DNA from 3 places in the Comamonas sp. lk genome. Region 2 is predicted to be linked to each of the others. Evidence: predicted binding sites of a transcription regulator. Region 2 holds the regulator's gene; each other region holds the start of a gene.
What was found. The regulator FNR, encoded in region 2, switches genes on or off when oxygen is low (the NO sensors DNR and NnrR bind a similar motif). The targets are predictions, from matches to a motif close to TTGATNNNNATCAA.

Region 1: the regulator FNR is predicted to act here: its motif matches at 2,366-2,379, upstream of cydD (thiol reductant ABC exporter subunit CydD).
Region 3: the regulator FNR is predicted to act here: its motif matches at 2,207-2,220, upstream of EAO39_RS14555 (DUF2189 domain-containing protein).

What each region holds. Positions count from the first base shown of each region.
Region 1 covers NZ_UOOB01000001.1:3,762,181-3,766,650, forward strand. Annotated here, with positions in the region: gene EAO39_RS17180 (ATP-binding cassette domain-containing protein) at 1-555, opposite strand, end outside; gene cydD (thiol reductant ABC exporter subunit CydD) at 552-2,261, opposite strand; gene EAO39_RS17190 (nitronate monooxygenase family protein) at 2,478-3,431, opposite strand; gene EAO39_RS17195 (acyl-CoA dehydrogenase) at 3,529-4,470, opposite strand, start outside.
Region 2 covers NZ_UOOB01000001.1:2,244,554-2,249,023, forward strand. Annotated here, with positions in the region: gene ccoG (cytochrome c oxidase accessory protein CcoG) at 1-575, shown strand, start outside; gene EAO39_RS10325 (FixH family protein) at 638-949, shown strand; gene EAO39_RS10330 (hypothetical protein) at 1,157-1,408, shown strand; gene fnr (fumarate/nitrate reduction transcriptional regulator Fnr) at 1,474-2,196, opposite strand; gene hemN (oxygen-independent coproporphyrinogen III oxidase) at 2,458-3,840, shown strand; gene EAO39_RS10345 (sulfite exporter TauE/SafE family protein) at 3,844-4,470, shown strand, end outside.
Region 3 covers NZ_UOOB01000001.1:3,210,479-3,214,948, reverse strand. Annotated here, with positions in the region: gene EAO39_RS14570 (SulP family inorganic anion transporter) at 1-115, opposite strand, end outside; gene EAO39_RS14565 (BON domain-containing protein) at 272-772, shown strand; gene EAO39_RS14560 (PLP-dependent transferase) at 913-2,139, shown strand; gene EAO39_RS14555 (DUF2189 domain-containing protein) at 2,368-3,183, shown strand; gene EAO39_RS14550 (hypothetical protein) at 3,200-3,460, shown strand; gene EAO39_RS14545 (arylesterase) at 3,499-4,212, opposite strand; gene EAO39_RS14540 (ATP-binding cassette domain-containing protein) at 4,211-4,470, shown strand, end outside.

The DNA of each region.
Region 1 (4,470 bases), 1.5 Mb from region 2:
CGCAATCCCCCAGCCGGCCAGCAACAGCCAGGCAAACACCAGCAAGCCCAGCCACCAGCGCATCACGCCGTAGGCAATGGCGATAAAAAACGCCGCCGCCAGCGCAGACAGAGCGGGAACCAGCAGGCGCAGATAAAGGCTGTCGAGCGCATCGACATCGGCCGTCAACCGCTGCAGCAAACGCGCGGGCCGCTGCAGCAGCTGGCGGGCCGCATGCGGCTGCGACCAGTGGCGAAACAGCTTCTCCCGCACGGCGGCCAACACGGCCAGCGTGGCATCGTGGGTGACCAGTCGCTCGGCATAGCGTGCGCCGGTCCGGCCCACGGCCAGCAGGCGAATACCGGCTGAAGGCATGAAGACATCAAACATCAAGGCCGTGGCCGACAGCAAACCGGCCAGCGCGGTGGCCGTGATGAACCAGCCCGACAGGCCCAGCAGCGCCATGCCCATCAGCACGGTCAACGCCGCCAGTGCCGCACCGCCCAACCAGAGCTTGCGCGGTGCCAGGCTGGCAACGGCAGCCAGCTGGGTCAGCAAAGAAGGCCGGGTCTTCATGCGCTCACCTCGGTATCCGGGGCTTGGCAGGACTCGCCCTGCAGCGGCAGCTGAACAATGCGGTCCATGCGGGCAGCCAGCTGCGTATCATGGGTGGCCACAATCAACGTGCGCCCCTTGGCGATGCGTATCAGCGCCTCGCTGACCTGGGCTGCAGTTTCAGGGTCCAGATGGGCGGTAGGCTCATCGGCCAGCAGCAAGCCCGCCTGGGTGTTGACGGCCAGACGGGCCAGCGCCAGGCGCACGACCTCACCTCCCGACAGGCCTGCCCCGCCCTCACCCAGACTCATGCCCGGGCGCGACTGCAGCACGGCACCCAGCGCGGCCTGCTGTGTGGCAGCTTCTACCTGCTGGGCTGTCACATGGTTGCGGCCCAGGGCCACGTTGCGTTGCACCGAGCCGGCAAATACATGGGGCTGCTGACTGATCCAGGCCATGCGGGCGCGCAAAGCCGCAGCGCTGCTCTCGTCCAGCCGTTGACCATCGATGCGGATTTCGCCCTGCTGTACAGGCACCAGCCCGGCCAGTTGGGCCAGCAAGACCGATTTGCCGCTGCCGCTGGGGCTGCACAAGGCCACATGCTCGCCAGGGCGGATTTCCAGGTGCAGTCGATCAAGCCGAGTCTCGGCCCCCGGCGCCTGCACTTTCAGGTCGAAAACGGCTACATGCGCAGCGATGGATTGCGCTGGCAGCTCATTATTTTGAAGCGATTCCGCACCTACGATGCGGCTGGCCTGTTGCTGCAGCTGCTGCAGGGTTTTCAACGCGGCTTCGCCGGCTGCACGGTCATGCCAGACGGCAGAGAGCTCGCGCAGCGGCTCGAAAAATGCCGGCGCCAGCAGCAGCACAAATAGGGCCTGGCCCAGCGTCAACTGCTGGCCCCAGGCGCCAAACGGCAGCATGCCCAACAAATGAAAACCGATGTAGACCGCCACCATGGCCACGCCCAGGGCCGAGAACAGCTCCAGCACAGCAGACGAAAGAAAGGCAATACGCAGCACGCGCAAGGTGCGGCTGCGCAAATCTTCGGCATGGGCGCGCAGGCGCCGGGCCGTGACATCGACAGCGGCCAGAGCACGCAAGGTGCTCAAACCACGCAGGCGATCCAGCAGAAAAGCATTCATCTGGCCCAGTTGCACCATCTGCTCTTCGCTGGCGGCCTGGGCGCGCCAACCCACAATCGCCATGAACAACGGAATCAGCGGTGCAGCCACTATCAAGATAAGAGCGGCAACCCATGACTGGCTGAGCACGGCAACCACAATCAACACGGGTAGCAGGCGCACGCGCCACATGGCGCTCTGGTAACGGGCCAGCCAGGGAACAATGGTCTCGGCCTGTTCGGCCACGGCGCTGGCCGCCTGGCCCGAGCTGACACGGGCCTTGTCCATGGGCGATGCCTGGGTCAGCGCATGCACCACCTGCGCACGCAGAGCCGAAAGTTGCTGGCGGGCCGCCAGATTGGCCAGCAAGCCGCCCCGTCCATCACACCAGGCGCGCAACAAACCCAGCAGCAACACGCCTGCGGCTATGGGCCACAAAGCCTCCAGCCCTTGGCCATCGGCCATTTTCTGCACCGCCCAGGCCAGCAAGCCCGCCTGCGGCAGCCAGAGCATGCTGGCCAGCAATTGCAGCAGCGCGCCCGCACCGGGGCGGCGAATGCTGTCGGCCAAAGAAGCTTGTGTAGGGGGTGGCAAATGTTTCATTATTTAATTTTCAGTAATTCCTGAAAATTGAAGAAATCTTACTCCTTATTTGATCCTCATCATGGCAGCCGGCCATTACCTTCCAGTGAATGTCTTGATTGCGATTGATGCAAGTCAAAATCGCAATGGTTTTCCCTTGATTGAGTTGGCTGCAGGATAAAAAAACGGCGCCAAAGGCGCCGCATAAGACAGGGAAAAGAAAACTCGACTTGGCAATCAGCCCAGCAGGCGTGAACGCGCTGCCGCGTACTCGCGCTTCAGACGCGCCACCAGTTCGGCTGTGGGCGTGACCTTGTCCACCGCGCCAATGCCCTGGCCGCAGCCCCAGATGTCCTTCCAGGCTTTTTGTGCGCCACCGCCAAAATTCATTTTGCTGGGGTCGGATTCGGGCAGATTGTCCGGATCAAGCCCGGCGGCGCGAATCGATGGGGCCAGGTAGTTGCCATGCACGCCGGTGAACAGATTGCTGTAGACCACGTCATCGGAATCGCCAGCCACAATCGCCTCTTTGTAGGCCTCGGTGGCACGCGCTTCATCGGTGGCGATAAAGGCCGAACCGATATAGGCAAAGTCTGCCCCCATGGCCTGGGCCGCCAGAATGGCATTGCCCGAGGCGATGGAGCCGGACAGGGCCAGCGGGCCGTCAAACCACTGACGGATTTCCTGCACCAGGGCAAACGGGCTTTTCACGCCGGCGTGGCCGCCGGCACCGGCCGCCACGGCGATCAGGCCGTCAGCGCCCTTCTCTATGGCCTTGTGGGCAAACTTGTTGTTGATGATGTCATGCAGCACCACGCCGCCCCAGCTATGCACAGCCTGGTTCACATCCTCGCGCGCACCCAGGCTGGTGATGATGATGGGCACCTTGTACTTGGCGCAGATCTGCATATCGTGCTCCAGGCGGTCATTGCTCTTGTGCACGATCTGGTTGATGGCAAACGGGGCCGAAGGCTGGTCGGGATGCGCTCTGTCCCAGGCAGCCAGGGTTTCGGTGATCTCGGCCAGCCAGTCTTCCAGCAGCTCGGCCGGACGGGCATTGAGCGAAGGCATGGAGCCGACGATACCGGCCTTGCATTGTTCGATCACCAGCTTGGGATTGCTGATGATGAACAGCGGCGAACCAATGACGGGCAAGGCCAGCTTTTGCAAAGTGGCAGGTAGTTTGGACATGTACGTCTCCTTCGTTATTTTTTATGTAAATACGAGCTGAAGCGCTTATCTGTATTACGCAAGCAGCTCTCAATTCAATAGTCACTTCCGAACCGAATCAGAACGCGTCCATGGGCAGGGCCATCACGCTGGCAGCGCCGTTCAGCACTGCATCGGCCTGACCGGCCACGCGGCTCAGAATGTGCTCGGCATAGAAGCGGGCGGTTGTCAGTTTCGCCTGCATGAACGCGGTTTCCTGTCCCTTTTGCAACAGCTCCTGGGCTACCAGCACCGAGCGGCCCAGCTGCCAGCCGGCGACCAGGTTGCCGGTCAGCAGCAGATAGGGGACGCTGCCCGCATACACGGCATTGGGGTCGGCCTTGGCCTGAGCGACCACAAAGTCCACCACCTGCACAAAAGCCTGGCGTGCCTGGCCCAGGTTCTTGGCCACGGCCAGTGCCGTGACCGTGCCGCTGGCATTGAGTTCGGCTTCGGTTTTCTCGATCTGGGCGGCAATAGCCTTGGCGCTCTGGCCCCCATCGCGGCCGGTCTTGCGGCCGACCAGGTCGTTGGCCTGAATGGCGGTTGTGCCTTCGTAAATGGTCAGGATCTTGGCGTCGCGGTAGTACTGGGCGGCGCCGGTTTCCTCGATAAAGCCCATGCCGCCATGCACTTGCACGCCCAGGCTGGTGACTTCCAGGCTCATCTCGGTGCTGTAACCCTTGACCAGGGGCACCATGAATTCATAGAAAGCCTGGTTTTGCTGGCGTACCTCGGCGTCAGGGTGGTTGTGGGCCGCGTCATAGGCTGCGGCCGCCACCGTGGCCATGGCACGGCAGCCTTCCACGCTGGCGCGCATGGTCATGAGCATGCGGCGCACATCGGGGTGGTGAATGATGGTGGCGCTGGCCTTCACGGAACCATCGACGGGACGGCTTTGCACCCGCTCCTTGGCGTAGGCCACGGCATGCTGGTAGGCGCGCTCGGCCACGGCAATGCCTTGCACGCCCACGGCGTAGCGGGCGGCGTTCATCATGATGAACATGTATTCGAGGCCGCG
Region 2 (4,470 bases):
TCCGTAACGGTCTGCAATACGAGTGCATTGGTTGCGGGCTGTGCATCGATGCCTGCAACTCCGTGATGGACAAGATGGGCTATGCGCGCGGACTGATACGCATGAGCACGCAAAATGCCATCGCCAGGGCCTGGAAGCAGGCGCAGATCATCCGCAGAGTATTCCGGCCGCGGGTGCTGATCTACACGGTGGTGTTGCTGGGTCTGAGCGCGGCCATGATAGGCAGCCTGATCATGCGCGAGCCGCTCAAGCTCAATGTGATTCGCGACCGTGCCTCGCTGTCGCGCATTGTGGCCGGCGGCAAGCTGGAGAATGTCTACCGCTTGCAGATCATGAATGCCACCGAGCAGGAGCAGCGCTATCGCATCACGGCCACGGGACTGGATGGCCTGGAGGTGGTGCTTGAAGATGAGGTTGTGGTCGGGCCGGCGGAGACACGCGGCGTGCCCGTGGGTCTGCAGATTCCCTATGGATCGGCAGCGCCGGGCTCGCATACCGTGTACTTCAATGTGGATGCCGTGACCGCTGGTGCAGGGCGCACGTCTGAAAAAGCCGTGTTTCTGGTGCCGCGTTAACAATATGAATGCCGCAGCCGCCTCGCAGGCGCTTGCGGCAGATTGATCAAAGAGGTTTTGCCATGTCTTCTAGTCCTGTTTCTGCCCCTGCCGGGCGCGCTGCCAAGCCGGTTCACGCCGAAGACGGCAAGCCCTGGTGGAAGTTTCCTCATGTCTGGCTGGTTGTTGCCGGACCGGCCATCGTGGTGGTGGCCGGCTTTGTGACGGCCTATATCGCCATCAGTGCGCCCGATCCCGTCATTGACCCGGATTACTACCAGCACGGTATCGAGATCAACAAGCGCCTGGAAGAGTCGCAAAAAAGTCTGGCGCCTGCCGTGACGGGCCGCAATCACGCCGCTACTCCGGCCAAGGACCACCCCACGGACCGCTAAATGCTTGTTTTTCGGTGAATTCAAAGCATTTTCGATCTGTAGCCCATATGTATGAAGCGTTGATAGCTATTAAATAAATAGTAATTCGGGTTTCACCTGCCTAGGCTTGCCCGCTGTTTGCGGCAATCCAAGGGTTTGCGGGGGCGCATTCCATGGCTGTTTGTGCAAAATGTTTTGCACCGATGACACAGCCCAAGGAGACGCAGCATGCTCGCTCAACGCTGGAAGTGGATTGCCTGGCCGGCTTTTCTGGCGGCGGCAATCCTGGAGATGGTAGTTTTTGCCTTTGTCGATCCCGGCGATATCGGCCCTGTGGGCTGGTCGCGCAACGCTGTCTGCACGCTGGCGTTCTTTGTGTTCTGGGGCGTGACCCTGTTGTCAAGCTACATCACCTGCTTGCTTTCGCGCTCCGCGCAGGAGCTCAATCACGGCATGGCTTCCGAGCCGCTGGTTGAGTAAGCCGCCCCATGAAGAAAGCCCGCGTCCATCGACGCGGGCTTTTTGATTGTGAAGTGGGGCGTGCCTTAGTCGTGGCACTGCTGGCTGTTGACGATGCGCTTGAGCGCCTCCGTATCCAGAATGCGCAGATGGCGTTGCTTGACTTCCACAATGCCTTCTTCGGCAAACTTGGAGAAGGTGCGGCTCACGGTTTCCAGCTTGAGGCCCAGATAGCTGCCGATTTCCTCGCGGGTCATTCGTAACACCAGCTCCGACTTGGAAAAACCGCGGGCAGACAGGCGCTGCACCAGATTGAGCACAAAGGCGGCCAACCGCTCTTCGGCGCGCATGCTGCCCAGCAGCAGCATCACACCGTGCTCGCGCACAATCTCGCGGCTCATGACTTTGTGCACATGATTTTGCAAGGCGGTGACTTCGCGCGAGAGCTGCTCGAGCTTGTCAAACGGCATCACGCAGACCTCGGCATCTTCCAGTGCCACCGCGTCGCAGGTGTGGTGGTCGTTGACGATGCCGTCAAGGCCTATGATCTCGCCCGCCATCTGAAAGCCGGTCACCTGATCGCGGCCGTCCTCGGTGGCGACGCAGGTCTTGAAAAAGCCGGTGCGAATGGCATACAGCGAAGTGAAACCTTCGCCATTGCGAAACAGCAGACCACCGCGTTTGACTTTGCGGCGTGTCGCCACGATCTCATCAATACGCTCCATCTGTTCATCGTCCAGGCCCATGGGCATGCACAGTTCGCGCAGATTGCAGTTGGAGCAGCTTGCTTTGATGGTCTGAAGATTCATGGGTAAGCAGGGATGGTGCAAGCCGGTGGGCCTGGACTATCTGTGACCTCTTGGTGAGTGATGAGATGGATCAAATTGTCGCAGCTGTTGCCTTGGCATTTCTTGATATCCATCAAGGCTGATGTGTTTGGCTTGGGGCACATTGCAATCATTCCTTCAATCAATGTGTGCGAGTTCATTGCGGTTGCAGTTGCCAGAAATCCTGCCCATCAGGAAACAAGCTGTCATCCGCCAATGTGAGCGCATCCTGACATTCACGTTATGACCGCTGTTACGCCCGAGCTACTGAGTCGATTTGATGTTCCTGGACCACGCTACACATCATTTCCAACAGCCGACCGTTTTGTAGAGGCTTTCGGCACCGAGGACTACATCCTGGCGCTCCAGCAACGCAAGACCCACTGCGCAGCGAGGGCGCTGCCGCTTTCGCTGTATGTGCATGTGCCATTTTGCGAGTCGCTGTGCTACTACTGTGCCTGCAACAAGATCGTGACCAAGCACCACGAGAAAGCGGCCCAGTATCTTGACTATCTGGCGCGTGAAGTGGCCTTGCATACCGAGCACTGCGGCAAGGGACAGGCGGTCAGCCAGCTGCATCTGGGCGGCGGCACGCCCACGTTTTTTTCCGATGCCGAACTGGCCCGGCTTATGGACTTGATGCGTGAGCATTTCAAGCTCGAAGCGGGTGGGGAGTACTCGATAGAAGTAGATCCGCGCACCGTGACGAATGAGCGCCTGGCCGTGCTCAAGGAGCTGGGCTTCAATCGCCTGAGCTTCGGGGTTCAGGATTTCGACCCCGCGGTACAGAAAGCCGTGCACCGTGAACAACCTGCCGAGCAGGTTTTTGCCCTGGTGCAAAAGGCGCGCGAACTGGGCTTTGCCTCCATCAATGTGGACCTGATTTACGGTCTGCCCAAGCAAACCCCGCAGTCGTTTGCGCGCACGCTGGCCCAGGTCAACGAACTGCGCCCGGATCGCATCGCCCTGTATGCCTATGCCCACCTGCCCGAGCGGTTCAAGCCCCAGCGGCGCATCGAGTCTGCGGATTTACCCATGGGCCAGGACAAGCTCAATATGCTCTCGGGAGCCATTGATGCCTTTATGGACGGGGGTTATGTCTATGTGGGCATGGATCACTTTGCCCTGCCCGATGATTCCCTGGCGATTGCCAAGCGCCAGGGGCGCTTGCACCGCAACTTCCAAGGCTATAGCACGCAACCCGATTGCGATCTGATTGCGCTGGGTGTGTCGGCCATCGGCAAGGTGGGGGCGAGCTACAGCCAGAACGCCAAAACCCTGGAGGAGTATTACGATGCGCTGGATGCAGGTACGTTGCCTGTGGTTCGTGGACTGGCGCTTTCGCGTGATGACATGCTGCGCCGGGCCGTCATCATGTCCATCATGTGCCAGGGCGAGGTGCTGTTTGAGCCCATGGAGCAGGCCTGGCTGCTGAACTTTCAGGAGTATTTCGCGCCAGAGCTGCAGGCTTTGAAGGAAATGCAGGCCAACGGGCTGCTGGTGCTCAGCGACGAAGGCTTCAAGGTCACGCCGCTGGGCTGGTTCTTTGTGCGCGGAGTTGCCATGCTGTTTGATCGGTATTTGCAGGCAGACCGAAACCGTGCGCGTTTTTCCAGGATCATCTAGGGCATGTTGATTTCGCTGCTCTGGACTGCTTTGATCATGGGACTCGTGGGTGGGTCCCATTGTCTTGTCATGTGTGCTGCGCCTTGCAGTGCGGTCACTGGCAGCAAGGCCGACCGCCGTACTGACGGCGGCCCGTCGCAAGTGCTGCACTTTCACGGCAAGCCAAGCCGTCCATGGTTGGCGCTTCTGTCGTTTCATCTAGGGCGTATTGCAGGCTACTCGGCCCTGGGCGCTGCGGCGGCCGTGGCCATGGAGAGTCTTTCCTGGCTGACCAATCAAAGCACGGCGCTGCAGCCCTTGTGGGCTCTGTCCCATGTGGCTGTCATGGCCTGGGGTCTGGCTTTGATGGTGCAGGCCAGGCAGCCGGCATGGCTCGAGAGTGCAGGGCGTTTTGCCTGGCAGCGTGTGCAGCCCTGGGTCAGCGCGCCCGGTGGCCGTCTGGCGGCCGGCTTTTTCTGGGCATTGATGCCTTGCGGCTTGCTTTACTCGGCCGTGCTGGTAGCCGCACTCAGCGGCGGCGCATGGCAAGGCGGTTTGGCCATGGCTGCGTTTGCCATAGGCAGCGGGCTCTGGCTGCTAGGAGGCCCCTGGCTGTGGCGCCTGAGTCAATCCCGAATCAATGCGGTGCGT
Region 3 (4,470 bases), 970 kb from region 2:
CCTGGGGAAGCAGCATCAGACCGACGGTGATACCCGCCCAGAGTTCTCCGCGTAGCAAAGTCAGCGTGGGTTTGGGCCAGGAGAGAAAAGGGAACCAGCGTGCGAGGGAATGCATAGGCGCTATTGTCATGTCAACTAGCTACAGTAAAACAATGTGCTTTTGTAGGAGTTTGTCCTACGAGCTTGTGCGCGTCCGTCACATTCAGCTTGTTGTCAGGTCTGCGTACAGTGGGTTCTGTGTTTGATTCTTCGAAGATTAAAGGGGGTATTCATGACTTCTATGTCTAAGCGCGCCATTCACATGCTGGCAATTTCCACCCTGGCTTTTGGCCTGGCTGCCTGCGGCAAGTCCGAGGAAAAGACCGCAGGTCAAAAACTGGATTCTGCGATTTCCCAGACCCAGCAAGCGGCCGAGAATGCCGGCAGCAAACTGGAAGACAGCGCCGCCAAGGCCGGAGATGCCACCACCAACGCGATGGAAAAAGCCGGCGACAAGATCGCCAGCGTGGCCGATAGTGCCGGCGCCAAGATGGAACAGGAAGCCGCCAAGGCCGGAGCTGCACTGGACGATGCCGGCATCACTGCCCAAGTCAAGGCGGATCTGATCAAGGAGCCCAATATCAGCGCTCTGAAGATTGATGTGGACACCAAGAGCGGCGTGGTCACGCTGAGCGGCACCGTGCCCAGCGAAGCACTCAAGACCCGCGCCGGCGAGCTGGCCAAGGCCGTCAAGGGCGTGGGCAATGTGAACAACAATCTGACGGTGGGCTGATCGCCGCAGTCGATTGGCGCTCGCCCGTCCAGCCAGAGCGCGCAAGCCCTCTGGCTTTTTTGTGTCTGGCCCTCTGTTTGGCTATCCCTGGCGGTCATTTCGGCGGCTTTGGCACCTGCCAGAGTCGATAAGATGCCAGCATGACCCAAGCCGACCCCAAGCTGTCCACCCATTTGATCCACCACCCCTACCAGGCTCCGCAGGATTTTTCAGGTCCGCAGCCGCCGGTACACAAGGCTTCCACCGTATTTTTCGAGAATGTGCAGGCCATGCGCGAGCGCCGCTGGCTGGACAAGAGCAGCTATACCTACGGCTTGCATGGCACGCCCACCACTTATACGCTGGAAGAGCGACTGGCCACGCTGGAAGGCGGGCTGCAATGTCTGCTGGTGCCCAGCGGGCTGGCTGCCATTGCCACGGTATCGCTGGCGCTGCTCAAGACCGGTGACGAGGTGCTGCTGCCCGATAACGCTTACGGCCCCAATAAATCGCTGGCCGAAGGTGAGCTAGCCCATTACGGCATTCGCCACCAGTACTACGATCCCATGAATGCGGCCGATCTGGCGGCCAAGATCACGCCGGCCACGGCGCTGGTCTGGCTGGAAGCCCCGGGTTCGGTGACCATGGAATTTCCGGATCTGATCGAGCAGGTACGCCTGTGCCGCGCGCGTGGCGTGACCACGGTGCTGGACAACACCTGGGGCGCGGGCCTGGCCTTCAAGCCTTTTGATTTGCTCGGCGATGGCGGCAGCCTGGGCGTGGATGTGACCGCGCACGCGCTGACCAAATACCCCAGCGGCGGTGGCGATGTGCTCATGGGCAGCATCGTCACCCGCAACCAGCCGCTACATATGCGCATCAAGCTGGCCCATATGCGCATGGGTCTGGGCGTAAGCGGTAACGATGCTGAAGCCGTGTTGCGCAGCCTGCCCAGCATCGGTCTGCGCTACCACGCCCAGGACCATGCAGCCCGCCAGTTGGCACAGTGGCTGGGCCGGCAAACTGCGGTGGTGCAGGTTTTGCACCCGGCGCTGGAAGGCGCCCCCGGCCATGCGCAGTGGAAGCAGCTATGCACCAGCGCCCAGCACCCGCAAGGCGTGGCCGCAGGCCTGTTCAGCGTGGTGATCGATGCGCGCTTTGGCCAGGAGGCGGTGGACCTGTTTTGCGACAGCCTGCGCCTTTTCAAGATCGGCTACAGCTGGGGCGGCCCGGTGAGCCTGGTCATGCCTTATGAACTGCCCAGCATGCGCCATTGCGCCACACCGCAAATCGAACTGGGCACAGTGGTGCGCTTTGCCATCGGCCTGGAGGATGCCGGCGATCTGCAAGCCGATCTGGCCCAGGCCTTGCAAATCGCATTGGGTTGATGCTGTCTGGATCAGCGCGAAATTGATAGCGGCTTGCGCATGCAGCGTGTGCAGTTGACAGGGCTGGTTGACGAATATCAAGCTGCATGAAGCGCAACCAGCTCATCAATTCATAGTGAAACCACCGGGCAGGGCCGAGGGCTTTCCGCAGTGTCTGGGCTTTGAAGCCGGGGGTAAGTTCGGTGCAGGCAGCGTTCGCCGAACGCGCTGGCAACCAGGAGACCCCGCATGCAAGCGCCCCCTGTTTCCGAAACCCCGGCCGATCCGCCGCCGCTGCTGGTGCGCCGCCTGCGCTGGGCCCAGCCCTGGCAATGGTTGGCCTGGGGCGTACGCGATGTGTTGCGCGCGCCCTGGATTGCCTTGTTCTACGGCCTGTGCTTCTGGGCCATGGCGCTGCTGCTGGGCTGGGTGTTCAAAGCCAGCCCCGAATACCTGATGTCCATGGCCAGCGGCTGTCTGCTGGTCGGGCCGTTTCTGGCCATGGGCCTGTATGAGATCAGCCGCCGCCTGGAGCAGGGCGAAGTGCCCGAGCTGGGAGCGTCGCTGGACTGCTGGAGTGGTCATCTGCAAAGCATGGGCATGCTGGTCATGGTGCTGATGGTGCTGGAAATGCTCTGGGGCCGCGCCGCCATGGTGGTGTTTGCCATCTCCTTCGATACCGGCATGCCCACTACCGCCAGTATTTTGCAAACCGTGCTGCGCCGCGAAAACTGGGAATTCCTGCTGATCTACCTTGCCGTGGGCGCCGTGTTTGCGGCCCTGGTGTATGCGTTCACCGTGGTGTCTTTACCCACCATTCTGGACAGAGACACGGATGCGCTGACCGCCTGCATCACCAGCATGCGCGTGGTGGGGCTCAATATGGGCGTGATGCTGCTGTGGGTGGGCATGATCACGCTGCTGGTGAGCGTCTCCTTGCTGCTGTATGGCGCGGGCTTGCTGGTGGTGGGGCCGGTGCTAGGCTGTGCCAGCTGGCATGCGTACCGGGCCAGCGTGTACGTGGAGCAGACCGCAGACCGCAGACCGCTGATCGCTGATCGCTGATAAAAGGGGGGCAGCAATGGACTTTTGGAACTGGATCACCCAGCTTTTCACTCCCCGAGCAGGCAACGGTGTGGGTGCCGGCCTTGGCAGGAGTGACGGCTCCCATTTTTCCATGACTGCGTCATACAGCCGCGACGATGGCAGCGATGTATTTGGCGACAGCTATTTCAACAACGATAAGCACAGCGATAAGGGCTGCGACAGCGCAAGCGCCGACTCCGACCAATGCAGTGATTCGGGCGATGCTGGCGGGGGAAGTGACGGCGGCGGTGATTGAGCTGGCGATTGAGTCTCACCGCCGTGATTTGCCCAGCTCTATTTCAGCAAGGGCTTGAGCTTGGGCCAGACATTGCTCAGCATCTGCGGCTGGGCTTTGGCATTGGGGTGAATGCGGTCGCTTTGAAACCACTGCTCGGCATCTGCCGCATCGCCTATGCCGGCCAGCAGAAAAGGCACGAGAGGCAGCTTTTCCTGCTTGGCCAGGTTCTCGAACAGGGCGGCAAACTGCTCGGTATAGGTGGCGCCGTAGTTGGGCGGCACCTGCATGCCCACCAGCAGCACCTGCGCCTTGGCCTGCTTGGACGCCTGCACCATGGCCTGCAGATTGCTCTGCGTGCTTTGCAGCGCCAGGCCGCGCAAAGCATCGTTGCCGCCCAGCTCCAGAATCACGATCGAGGGCCGGTGCTGCTCCAGCAGTGCCGGCAGCCGCGATTTGCCACCGGCCGTGGTCTCGCCGCTGATGCTGGCATTGATCACACTGTATGCCGGTTTTTCCGCCTGAACCCGCTGCTGCAGCAAGCCCACCCAGCCTTTGCCGCGCGTGAGCCCATATTCGGCACTCAGCGAATCGCCCAGCACCAGAATCGGGCCGCCGCTTGCGGGTTTGGGGTTTGGGCTATGGTGGGTGGCCGCCGCATGCGCGCTGGCGCTGGCACCGAAAACACCCAGTGCCAAAGCCAGGGCGATACAGTGGCGGCGTCGCCTGCGGTCACCGTGTTGTGTGGATTCCAACGTTTCAAATTGCTTCATGTCAGAAACTCTTGCCATTCCTTTGATCTCTGTTGAACAGGTATTCAAATCGGTCACCGACTCGACCGGTACGCTGGACATTTTGCGCGATATCAATCTGCGCTTTGTCGAGCGTGAAACCGTGGCCATTGTGGGGGCCTCGGGCTCGGGCAAGAGCACCTTGATGGCCATTCTGGCCGGACTCGATACCCCTAGCCGGGGAGCGGTGCGTTTGCAGGGCCAGGATTTGTTTGCGCTCAGCGAAGACCAGAGAGCGGC